3 regions of the Rossellomorea sp. NPDC071047 genome follow, and region 1 is predicted to be linked to each of the others. Evidence: riboswitches for the same ligand, from Rfam matches in the RefSeq annotation. Region 1 holds a riboswitch; each other region holds the start of a gene.
What was found. A riboswitch is a leader RNA that binds a small molecule or an ion and turns the genes downstream of it on or off. The one in region 1 is predicted to bind cyclic di-GMP.
Positions count from the first base shown of each region.

Region 2: it holds a riboswitch for cyclic di-GMP, as region 1 does, so the genes downstream of both, ACQKFO_RS19435 (methyl-accepting chemotaxis protein) here and ACQKFO_RS15385 (anti-repressor SinI family protein) in region 1, are expected to answer to the same signal.
Region 3: it holds a riboswitch for cyclic di-GMP, as region 1 does, so the genes downstream of both, ACQKFO_RS21985 (EAL domain-containing protein) here and ACQKFO_RS15385 (anti-repressor SinI family protein) in region 1, are expected to answer to the same signal.

Region 1 covers NZ_JBNNJT010000004.1:233,434-237,002, forward strand. The annotation lists gene ACQKFO_RS15370 (single-stranded DNA-binding protein) at 1-331, opposite strand, end outside; gene ACQKFO_RS15375 (YwpF-like family protein) at 599-1,039, shown strand; gene ACQKFO_RS15380 (helix-turn-helix domain-containing protein) at 1,137-1,457, shown strand; gene ACQKFO_RS15385 (anti-repressor SinI family protein) at 1,491-1,628, opposite strand; cyclic di-GMP riboswitch class I at 1,662-1,820, opposite strand; gene ACQKFO_RS15390 (hypothetical protein) at 2,224-2,925, opposite strand; gene ACQKFO_RS15395 (helix-turn-helix domain-containing protein) at 3,156-3,482, shown strand; gene ACQKFO_RS15400 (class D sortase) at 3,475-3,569, shown strand, end outside.
Region 2 covers NZ_JBNNJT010000006.1:194,387-197,955, forward strand. The annotation lists gene ACQKFO_RS19430 (DUF2294 domain-containing protein) at 175-543, shown strand; gene ACQKFO_RS19435 (methyl-accepting chemotaxis protein) at 906-1,736, opposite strand; cyclic di-GMP riboswitch class II at 1,851-1,935, opposite strand; gene ACQKFO_RS19440 (GNAT family N-acetyltransferase) at 2,038-2,283, opposite strand; gene ACQKFO_RS19445 (DUF2087 domain-containing protein) at 2,415-3,161, shown strand; gene ACQKFO_RS19450 (GIY-YIG nuclease family protein) at 3,184-3,534, shown strand.
Region 3 covers NZ_JBNNJT010000009.1:15,557-19,125, reverse strand. The annotation lists gene ACQKFO_RS21990 (ABC transporter permease subunit) at 1-901, opposite strand, end outside; gene ACQKFO_RS21985 (EAL domain-containing protein) at 1,042-1,752, opposite strand; cyclic di-GMP riboswitch class II at 1,810-1,890, opposite strand; gene ACQKFO_RS21980 (DNA-3-methyladenine glycosylase) at 1,990-2,574, opposite strand; gene ACQKFO_RS21975 (P1 family peptidase) at 2,677-3,569, opposite strand, start outside.

The DNA.
Region 1 (3,569 bases):
CCGCAGTTTCCCTTCTGCTGTCCATGAACCGGACATTTTCAGCGACGACTTCGGTTACATACGTCCGTTTTCCCTGATCATTATCATAATAGCGGGTTTGAATGCGACCGGTCACTCCAACGACAGATCCCTTCCGGCAGTATTTCTCCATATTGTCTGCAGCCCGGTTCCATACGGTGCAGAGCACAAAGTCTGTATCAATTTGGCCTTTTTGATTCTTGTAGTTACGATTCACAGCTATCGTAGCGTTAAGTATCGATTTCCCTTCCAATGTTTTTCTTGTTTCAGGATCCTTGGTAAGCCTTCCAACGAGGGTCACTTGGTTGATCAATGAATTCTTTCCTCCTTTCTCTTAAGCTGCTTTCATCTTACAATCTTCTGTCTCATCCTGTAAAATCGTGAATTTCCGAAATTCGAGGCAAAAATGGCTTGAATTTCGGAAATTCGCCTAGGGAGATTTTCAACTTTTCTCTCAAAATCAGGTTCAAAATCACAAAATTGCATCTTTCGTCCTTTTTTTTCATCGGGGAATTTGTTAGGGAAACAATTCCTACTATGATATAATTTTATAAAACCTTTAAATGGGAGATGTTCGTTCATGAAAACCTTTAAAGTTATTTCACTGCAAGTAGTGGAGAACGATGAACTGCATGACTTTGAGATAGTGGACGGTCTGATTATTAATAAAGAGGATGGACAGAGTACGTGGCTTGTCGAAACATATTTGTCCAATGAATATATCGAGTTCTTTCAAGAGGCTCAGCAAAGCAAGGAAGATTTGGAAATCCAGGTCGTGATTTCCCATAAAGCCAATGATCCTGCTGCTTTCATGACTACAATCCGTTGTATTAAAGAGATGGATGAGCATATCAGTATTATGTTTGAGGGTAAATTGAAGAAACAGCGGAATGAATATGCAGAATTACTCCTTGATGACTTAGTGCAAAAAGGATATTCGGGGGAAGAACTCATCCGGGAATTCCGTGAGAAAATGGTATCGAAGCCAAGGATTCCAGCAACGGCAAAACCGAGCGTCTAATTGTGCGAAATTATGTAATATCCGTATGAGTCATTATGATATAATTGTATTTAATATTGTGACTTCTTAATTGAAGTTCTTAGGTAGGTGTTCTCTTGTGATTGGAGAAAGAGTAAAGAAATACAGACAAGAAAAACGCATGTCCATGACAGAGCTTGCTGATAAAGCCGGTGTTGCAAAGTCTTATTTGAGTTCAATAGAGCGTAACCTTCAACAAAACCCTTCTATTCAATTCCTTGAGAAAGTTTCAGCTGCTTTAGGGATTCCGATGGATGCTCTTTTACACGATCTACCAGATGATCAAAATATCGATCATGAGTGGCTTAAGATTGCAGAAGAAGCTATGGATTCCGGTATTACAAAAGAGCAGTTCCGTGAGTTCATTGAGTTTAATAAGTGGAAATTAGGCAATAAATAAAGTCTTGCGAGGGATTCGCAAGACTTTATTTAATTAAATCACTTTATACTCTGATTTCACTTCCTGGGGATGGTTTTGAAGAAATTCTCTGATTTCTGATTTAGAAATTCCGGCGTCTAAGGCTTGTTTAATTAGTTCCATCCATTCAAGATCAAGTTCACGATTTGTCAATATAAATACCCTCCCAAAATACATGTATGTATTCCAGGCAATCCAGCCATCATAGTTATCAAATAAACACACCTTCTTCATCAATATTTTCTTTTCATTATATTCATGATATTTATGAAGATATGCCTACTTTCCCACCTTAGATCTGTGACTTTGCGTCCTTATTTTTCAATAAGTTTGCCTTTATCTGACTCTTCCCTTCGAACTAATTCGATTATACTAATAAACTTTCAGGGTATTTGTTGTTTTTTGTCAATTCTGTTAATTTAATTTACACTTTTTTCCTACACATTCGACTATAATCTGACATTTACAAAAATATAACTATGTTGCGATTAATAAATCGTGTAAAAGCATGTTGATCTTTGTCGAAAAACTACGAATTCATGCTATTTTTATATGCCTCTAACTTCCTTTTAAGAGGAAGGACTTTATCATTAATATTTTGGTAATTACTAGAATCATAGAATGGCTGATCGGATAAGTCAAATTTACAGGTAGGACAAACCCATTCTCCCGTTTCAGTGCTACTATAAGATGGTCTTGTACATCGTCTACATATTTTTTTGTACATGGGGTCACCTCTTCATTCAGGTTATGTTTCTTTATTCTTAGATAAACGTCTATTTACATATATTAGTGCTAATCCTGTTGTAGTTAATATAAAACCTACCGTTAATAGCAGGTAAAGGTTGGTTGCAGTGTTAGGTAGTTTTGGGCCTTGTGATGATATTGGCGAAGATTGGGTTTCATTTGTTCCCGTGTTTATCGGGGTGGGCTTATCATTACTGTCTGGTTGCTTTACCGGATCATTAGAATCCTCTGGAGGCGTAGTCGTTGTAGTTTCAGATGCTACAATCACGATTTCAAAATATGCTGATGTTTGCTGAAATTCATTCCCTAATTCATATGGCATTTCAACCCGGAAAAATAAACTGTCAGTCGCACCTTTTTTTAATTGCTTTGGCTTAAACCCATTGAAATTCTTTAATTGATTATCATAGATTAAATTGGATTTATCTCCTTCAAACACCTTCAATTCCAATTCGTTAAATAGTTTCCTGTCAGATTGTTTATTATCGACGCGAATGGAGTAGTTAAAATTTTTCTCCCCGCCATTTTTAATCTTCAATTCCCTCTCTGCCCAATCACCCGGCTTCATGTTCGAAATATTAAATAAGAAATTTTCGTTAGGTATTAATATGATATCTACTTCATTTGCATACGTTTTATGATTCATTATTCCAGAGATAAAAAATAAGATTAATAACATTACGACGATTCTTTTTTGATTCATTTTTTTCATCTCCCAGAACCCACAAATTTGTTCTTTTTAAAGAACACCTTAACTCATTATAAGATTTCACTTGTAAAATGAAAATCTTCAAAAATATTGAAATACCCCTCAAAAAATGTAGTTATCGATACTTTCCTCTTTATTCCTTTAGAATTCACTTTATTTCGTACTTTATAAAATAAAAATTGTTCTATATAATGAATTAAATGAATTGTGAAGGAGTTATCGATATGGTAGGTGATAAGATTAAAGATCTTCGTGAACTAAAAGGGTTAACGATAAACGAGCTTGCTCATCATTCAAATGTTTCTAAATCATATATAAGTTCTATTGAAAGAGGAATTCAAAAGAATCCTTCCATTAAGGTTCTCAAAAAAATCGCTCTTACTTTAGATACTTCTTTAGAAAATATTCTTTCATCTGATAAGAGTAAAATTTTTTTAGATGAGGAATGGGTTGAACCACTAGAGAAGGCCATTCACCAGGGCTTAACGAAAGAGGAATTCCACGAATTTCTTTCTTTTTTTCAGTATAAAAGGAGGAAACATCATGAGTAGAAAGGTTTTTCTAATGTTGGGGATACTTATTTTATCTAGCGGGCTCTCTTTTGTCATATATTCATTCCTTCAGATGAAAAGTAACGA
Region 2 (3,569 bases), on a different contig from region 1:
TCTAGTCAAATAGGTTTATTTTTCTAACGAAAATAATCAAATGCTCTAAATATCTAACTGATTCGAATTATTTCGGCTGTTTTATTCAACGCAAAATTAATGATTGACAACTTTTAACACGTCTGAGTAAGATAATCCTTGAAATTGATCTGATAGTGGCAAGGGGGAGAAAACGTGAAAATCTCTAAACGACGATTAGAGGCTGAATTAAGCGAAGCCTTCATAAAAATGCAAAGAGAACTGATCGGCCGCGGTCCACAGGAAACCCGGACATACATCTTAGAGGACATGGTTATTGCAAGGTTCAAGGGCGTGTTAACGGTTGAAGAAAAACACCTTGTCGAACACGATAAAGGTAGAGTCCTCGTGAAACAAATGCGTCAGGTGTTGAGGGAAATGTACAGCCAAAACATCGAAGAGATAGTAGAACAGCATACAAAATGCAAAGTCCTTTCGAGCCATAGCGACATCAGTACGAAAATGGGAGAGCGTATGGAGGTATTCGTACTCGATAAGAATCTTGAAAAGCAGTTAGAAAATTAAACAACTCAATGTATATTTATTAGTAAATTCGAAAGTCTCCTATCCTTTTATTAATCTAAGAAGCCCTGAATCTATCGAGTCGCATACTCAAAGATTCAGGGCATTTAAGATTGTTATCCTGACACCTGTGGGGAGTTCCCGTCCCTTGCGATCCTTGCAGGCTACCTTCACATATTCCTCCGTCAAACCATTACATTCCAGGACTTCTTCCATTGACTCCAAGACAGAGTGGAGACGGTTCCGTCTTAACCTTTCCCTTACGACCGTCCCCGGGTTACATTTAAAGAGCCTATTTAACCATAGTTGTTCGGAACAGACTCTTTATATTCTCAAATAAGTAACCCAGAACCCACTACCTACACTTACTCTTTATTTGTAGTAAGGTTTTCTAACTTGTTAATGGTTTGATCAATTTCATTTTTAGATTCTGTCACAATTCTTTGTAAGTCTTCTGAAATTTGATTAACCTTTATTAGTTCATTTGTAATATTTTCAATGTTAGCATTAACCTCTTTAATGGCATTATCAGCACTCACAGAGAGCTTCCTAACTTCCTGGGCTACTACATTGAATCCCCTTCCGTGTTCGCCCGCTCTGGCTGCTTCAATCGCCGCATTTAAAGAAAGCAAGTTGGTTTGAGAAGATATATTTTTTATCGATTTTGACGTTTCATCAATTAATTTAATTTGTTCCCTTAAAGACTCTAATGCTTCTACTTTTTCATTGGAATTGGCCATGACTGAGTTTACTAGATTATTCGGCATGCTCTTTAATTTGGAAATGATCTCTATCGTTGTATTTTCCCTTTTTGTAATATCTGTGGCAATCTTCAGGACTCCTTGTACAGACCCATTTCCATCTAAAATAGGAATATATGTTGCTTCCAGCCAAAGTTTGTTCCCCTGTTTATCAACTCTTTCAATTTTTTCTTGAGATTTTTTCCCTTTCCGGAGGTTGTCCCACAACTCTGTATATTCTTTGCTTTGGCTATATTCCATCGTGCAGAACTGTTTGTGATCCATCCCCTGCATTTCATGTACCCGGTAATTCATTGCATCAGCGAAGTTATCATTTACCCAAATTACCTTTCTGTCTAAGGAGAACTCTATCATAGCCAAATTTGTTTCAAGAGCTAATAGAACATCCTTTATATCTAAAACTTGGGTGCTTGCCTTACTAGTTAATTGGCTCATATACGTATCCCCTTCTTTAGAACATTTGCTTATGTACTCCATTATTCATTCATCTTTAGGTTTCTGGGCATAGAAAGTAACGTTCTATAATAAAAAAAGCTAATCAAACAGTAAAGTTCAATTAGCCGGTTGCGCTAGTTGCTCCCCGATTATCCAAGCGCCCACATACAGATAACCATTCATCGCATCTAAATTAATATATTATATATATCGACACATTCAAAAATATATTTAGACTACAAATAAGTGAAGAAATAGATTGATGGTAATTATGGATGCAGTGGGGACCGTTCCGTCTCTATCATATTCCCGAAAAGTAGTGTAAGAACCGTCCCCGGTTTGCGCCAAACTTGCCTCTTTTCCGGACAGTCTTGAATCCTAACCGTTCATAAAGTTTTATGGCTCCCGGATTGTTTTGATTCACGTGGAGAGTGGCGGATTTCATTCCATCTTGTCGGAGGTCTTCTAAGCATTTGCAACTCAATACAGCAGCGATCCCTTTTCCCCGCCACTCCGGAATCACACCCATTTGAATGATATACCCGATTGGTTGGTCATTAACATTCTATTTGACAAATAACAAACGTTTTTATATTATGTTTATAAAATAACAAACACATTTAAATTTCGTTTATATAATAACTTCATTGAAGATAAAAGAATAGGACGTGTTAAGGAATGGAGCTTTCCAACTCGTTTTGGAGTGCCTCTTTGGAAGAAATGAAAAGAGGTTTTATAGAAGAAGAAGATTCCCTTATTTGTCTTATGTGCGGAGAGGTCATTGAAAAAGGCATGGTCTATCCTTACGAAGATAAATTTTACCTCGCTGAAAAATATATGGGTGTTCATATTGAACGTACCCACCTATCCGTATTCGATTATTTAATTGGAATGGATAAAAAACTCACGGGTCTTACCGATCACCAAAAACGTTTATTGACCCTCTTTTATCAAGGAAAAAATGACAAAGAAATCAAGGAAGAATTGGATATCGGAAGTGCGTCCACTATCCGGCATCACCGGTTTGCTTTAAAAGAAAAGGAGCGTCAGGCCAAGACCTTCCTGACCATGATGGAATTGCTGAAAGAAAAAGACGAAAATGCCCCGACGTTTGTCCCTGTTCATAAGACAGCCACCATGGTGGACGAACGGTACAATATTACACAGACCGAACAGGATCAAATCGTTAAGAAGTACTTCTCTGACGGGGCATTGACGAAATTTCCCCCAAAGGAAAAGCAAAGGCTGGTCATTCTTCGTGAGATTTCGAAACAGTTGAAGAAAGACGATATGTACGATGAAAAAGAATTAAATCATGTATTAAAAGACATTTATGACGATTATGTACTTATCAGAAGATATCTCATTGAATATGGGTTTATAGACCGTAAATCCGACGGAAGCAAGTACTGGTTAAAGAAGTAAAGAACTAACAGGAGGTCTAATCATGGATCGTAAAAGAGAGTTAAAACAACAGTATAAAGAAACACCGGTTGAAGCAGGTGTCTTTCAAATCTTAAATCAGCAAAACAATAAAATCTATATCGGAAGCACGAAAAACTTGAAGACCCTGAACGGGATCAAGTTCATGCTTGAAAACAATGGATTCACCACCAGCAAAGGGTTACAAACCGAATGGATCCAGTACGGGAAAGACGCTTTTACATTCGAGCTATTGGAAAAACTGAAAAAGAATGATGATCCATTTGTGACTGAAAAAGAAGCCCTGGAGGAGTTGGAGGAAAAGTGGTTGGAGAAACTGCAGCCATATGGAGAACGAGGGTATAATCAGAAGTAGGTAAGGTGATCACCATACAATACCTCAGACTTTTT
Region 3 (3,569 bases), on a different contig from region 1:
ATTCTCTCCACTTTATTTTATCCTTTTTATATTTGGTATGATCGACGCTTCCCTCCCGATTGATCCATAGATATACACCTTGATACACGACAAAAAAAGGCGTGTATATCATAATCAGTGAGATGGCTATGACCATTGGTCTGAAGTCCTGGACGATATAATACGTGATTCCTCTCATATTGAAAATCGTTTCAATGATGAATAAGCTAGAAAGCATCCCCCATATGATCAGCTTTCCATGATAAAACAGACTGGGAGAAATATTTTTCAATACGTGAGCAAAGAGAATTCTGCCTTTCGACATTCCTTTACTTTGGGCAAATTCAATATGTGGTTTAAGCATTTCTTCTTCTGTAATAAAAAGAAGAATTCGAAAGAAAGAGATCATGGGAATGATCGATAATGTGATGATTGGTGCAAGAAAGATCTTTTCTTCCCCATACTCCGTGAAATTCATCAGTTCCACGCCAAAATATTTAATTACATAGACAATGAGAAGCTGAAGCATAAACGCAAACATTAAGTCAGGCACCGTCTCAAAGAGGTTTAATACTTTCTTTAGAGAAGACGTAACCCATTGGGGCAAAAACACTGTGAAAATGGTAAGGATGAAGGCTATTCCCAGGCCTAAGCCCAATGCTCCAGCGATAATCTGTAAAGAATACAGATAAGGTCCCCAAAGCATGTCCAGAAAATCGACGGTTATCCCTTTATAGGAATAGCTCCAATTTTCCCCGTCCATAAATACAAAAACAAACTTAAAAAACTCTTCCAAGAACCCGACAAAATTATACAGACCCTTCTCCTTAAATACTTCAGGAGCAATACTCACGGCTAAAATACCGATTAATCCGAGAATATAATAGAACATAAATTTCAGCGGAAATGTGAGAAGCCTCATACCCTGATCCCCTTTTTTTCTCTTTTTCCTCAGTTTAATGGAAATGTTAAATATTTTCAATTTTATTTTAATTCGGACAATCTCGCAGCAGATGTCCACGAAAAAAGGTGACTCCTACATTTCAGAGTCACCCTTCTCATTTAAGCTAATAATCGACTCGGCCTTCCCAGATAATAGCCTTGCCCGATTGTAATCCCAATATCCTTTGCCACTTGCATATCCTGTTTGGTTTCAATGCCTTCTAACACAATTAGCGTATCCTTACCATAGAATTGATTAAAAAAGGAAAGGAATCGTTTTTTCTTATCGTCTTGAGCCAGATTCAAAGCAAAATAGCGATCCAGCTTAATGATTTCAGGTTCATATTCAATGGATTTCTTGATGGAGGAAGTCCCTTGACCAAAATCATCAATCGCATACCAAACACCATATTGCTTAAGTTCTTTGAGAGACTCTTTTAATAGTGGGTTCTGCCACAGCTCTTCAGCACTCGATTCATTAATCTCCAGCACAAGCCGCCCCTTTATATCAGGGTGTTTCTTCATGAGATCATAAAAATAGGTATGAAAGCTTGGGTGAAGAATCGTCGTGATATAAATATTAAGAAATAACTTACAGTTTTTCAGTCCATTCTTTGAAAAGCTTTCAAGAGCTTTTGAAATGGATAACGTATCAAGCTTATACAAGATATTCGCTTTCATCGCAGACTGAAAAACACTTTCGGGATTTTCGTTATACTTGTTTCGTAACAGGCCCTCATATGCATAGAGGGTTTGATGCTCGCCCATTTCATATAAGGGCTGAAAATCATGATAAATATAGTCGTTTTGAAAAATAGTAAAGATATTCATAGGACCCCTATACTCTCTATAGTTTATAAAAAAACCACACAAAAACGTATTCCTACGTTCGTATGTGGCCGGTTGCGCTACTAGCTCCCCTAAATGTAAGCGCCCATCTATCATTTAGGTTCAAAGCTCCCATTCGAATTGTCAGTATATGATTTTTATCTCACAAGAAAAATATACCACAAACATAGTACTTATGGTTTATTTTTTAATTGATTATTAGAAAATTCTCAAAAATAATTATCTTGATACATAAGAATTCCCCTTTACCCAGAACCTCCACGGATAATCCCTGGCTTCACCAGTATTATCAATCCCGATTCGTTTTCCCTCCACGATGTCTTCAGGCCGGTATCCCTTTGAGATGATGAGAGGGGGTTCCAGGAAGCTGCCCCCGTAATCCTCCATGGTTATGCCTAATGCTTTTGTCAGCTTTCCCGGACCATTTGTCCAATTTTTTTTCACATGACCCGACCTTCTTCTTTCCATTAGCTCCAAGCCGTCAAGGGGTTCGACCGCTCTAATGAGAATCGCTTCGGGTTTTTCTTTTTCCCCGCTCACTACATTGACCAGGCAGTGAGTATGCATAACATATGTATAGATCCTGCCGGCTTCATGAAACATGACTTCCGTCCGCTTCGTCCGTCTATTTCCATAGCTGTGAGCCGCTCGATCTTTTGGCCCTAAATACGCTTCCGTTTCCACTATATAACCTGAAGCTGTTCCCTCCTCCGTCTCTTTCACTAACAAACATCCCAACAACGACTTAGCAAGTTCCAAAGTGGGCTGTTGGTAAAACGAAAGAGGCATAGGGGTATCATTCATGACTGTCACTTCCTTCAACCAAATAATTCGTACGCATATGTATGGTATACCCCATAAGTTTGATGCTTAAATAATATTCTAATAAGAAAAAAGGTTTATGTCTTATTTCATCAGTCCATAAAGCAAATCTAAAGGTATCGCTTCCACTTTCCTTCCATTCCTGCCCGTTGTGGTTTCCGCTTTACAGAGAGAGTTCCATATGGCTTCTTCTACGCAATCGACTGTCATTTCAAATAATGTAGAGATGATCGGTCCGTCTTCTTTAATGAAACTGTAAGGAATCGTGTTATCACTCGAAGGCTGATGTGGAATGCGATGTGCAGTAGAAAACGCAAGAACAACATCACCACTCCCATGGGCTGCATACGAACCAGTTCTTGAAAGGCCGAATGAAGCACGCTTCGCCAATCGTTTAAGCTGCCTTTCATTTAGAGGTGCATCCGTCGCCAGGATGATCATGATTGATCCATCTGGCGTATTTTGATCCTCCCCTATGTTAGGAATGGGAAGCCTTAGATCTCTCTTCTGACCGAAATTCGTTAATACGAGGGCTCCCACCGTATACTTCTCATCACCAAAGGCATACTCCCTGGAACTCGTTCCTATACCACCTTTATACCCTAAGCAAAGCATTCCCGTTCCCGCTCCTATGCACCCTTCATCGACGGGTCCCGAATGTGCGTGAAGAATGGCTTCCCTGGCATCCCCAGCCTTTACATGCAGGCCGCGGATATCATTAAGAAACCCATCATTGCATTCTCCTACAACTACATTTACTGTGCCAGTTGTGTCGCCAATTTCAGGTGTTTCATCCAGCATATATTGAACCGTCCCTTTTAACACATCCCCAACGGAAAGAGTATTCGTCAAGAGAATCGGACTTTCAAGGACACCAAGTTCCTCCATTTGAATCGTCCCGACTGTTTTTCCAAAGCCATTGATTACATGGCAACCCGCCCATACTTTATCACGATACAGATTGCCCCCATGAGGTA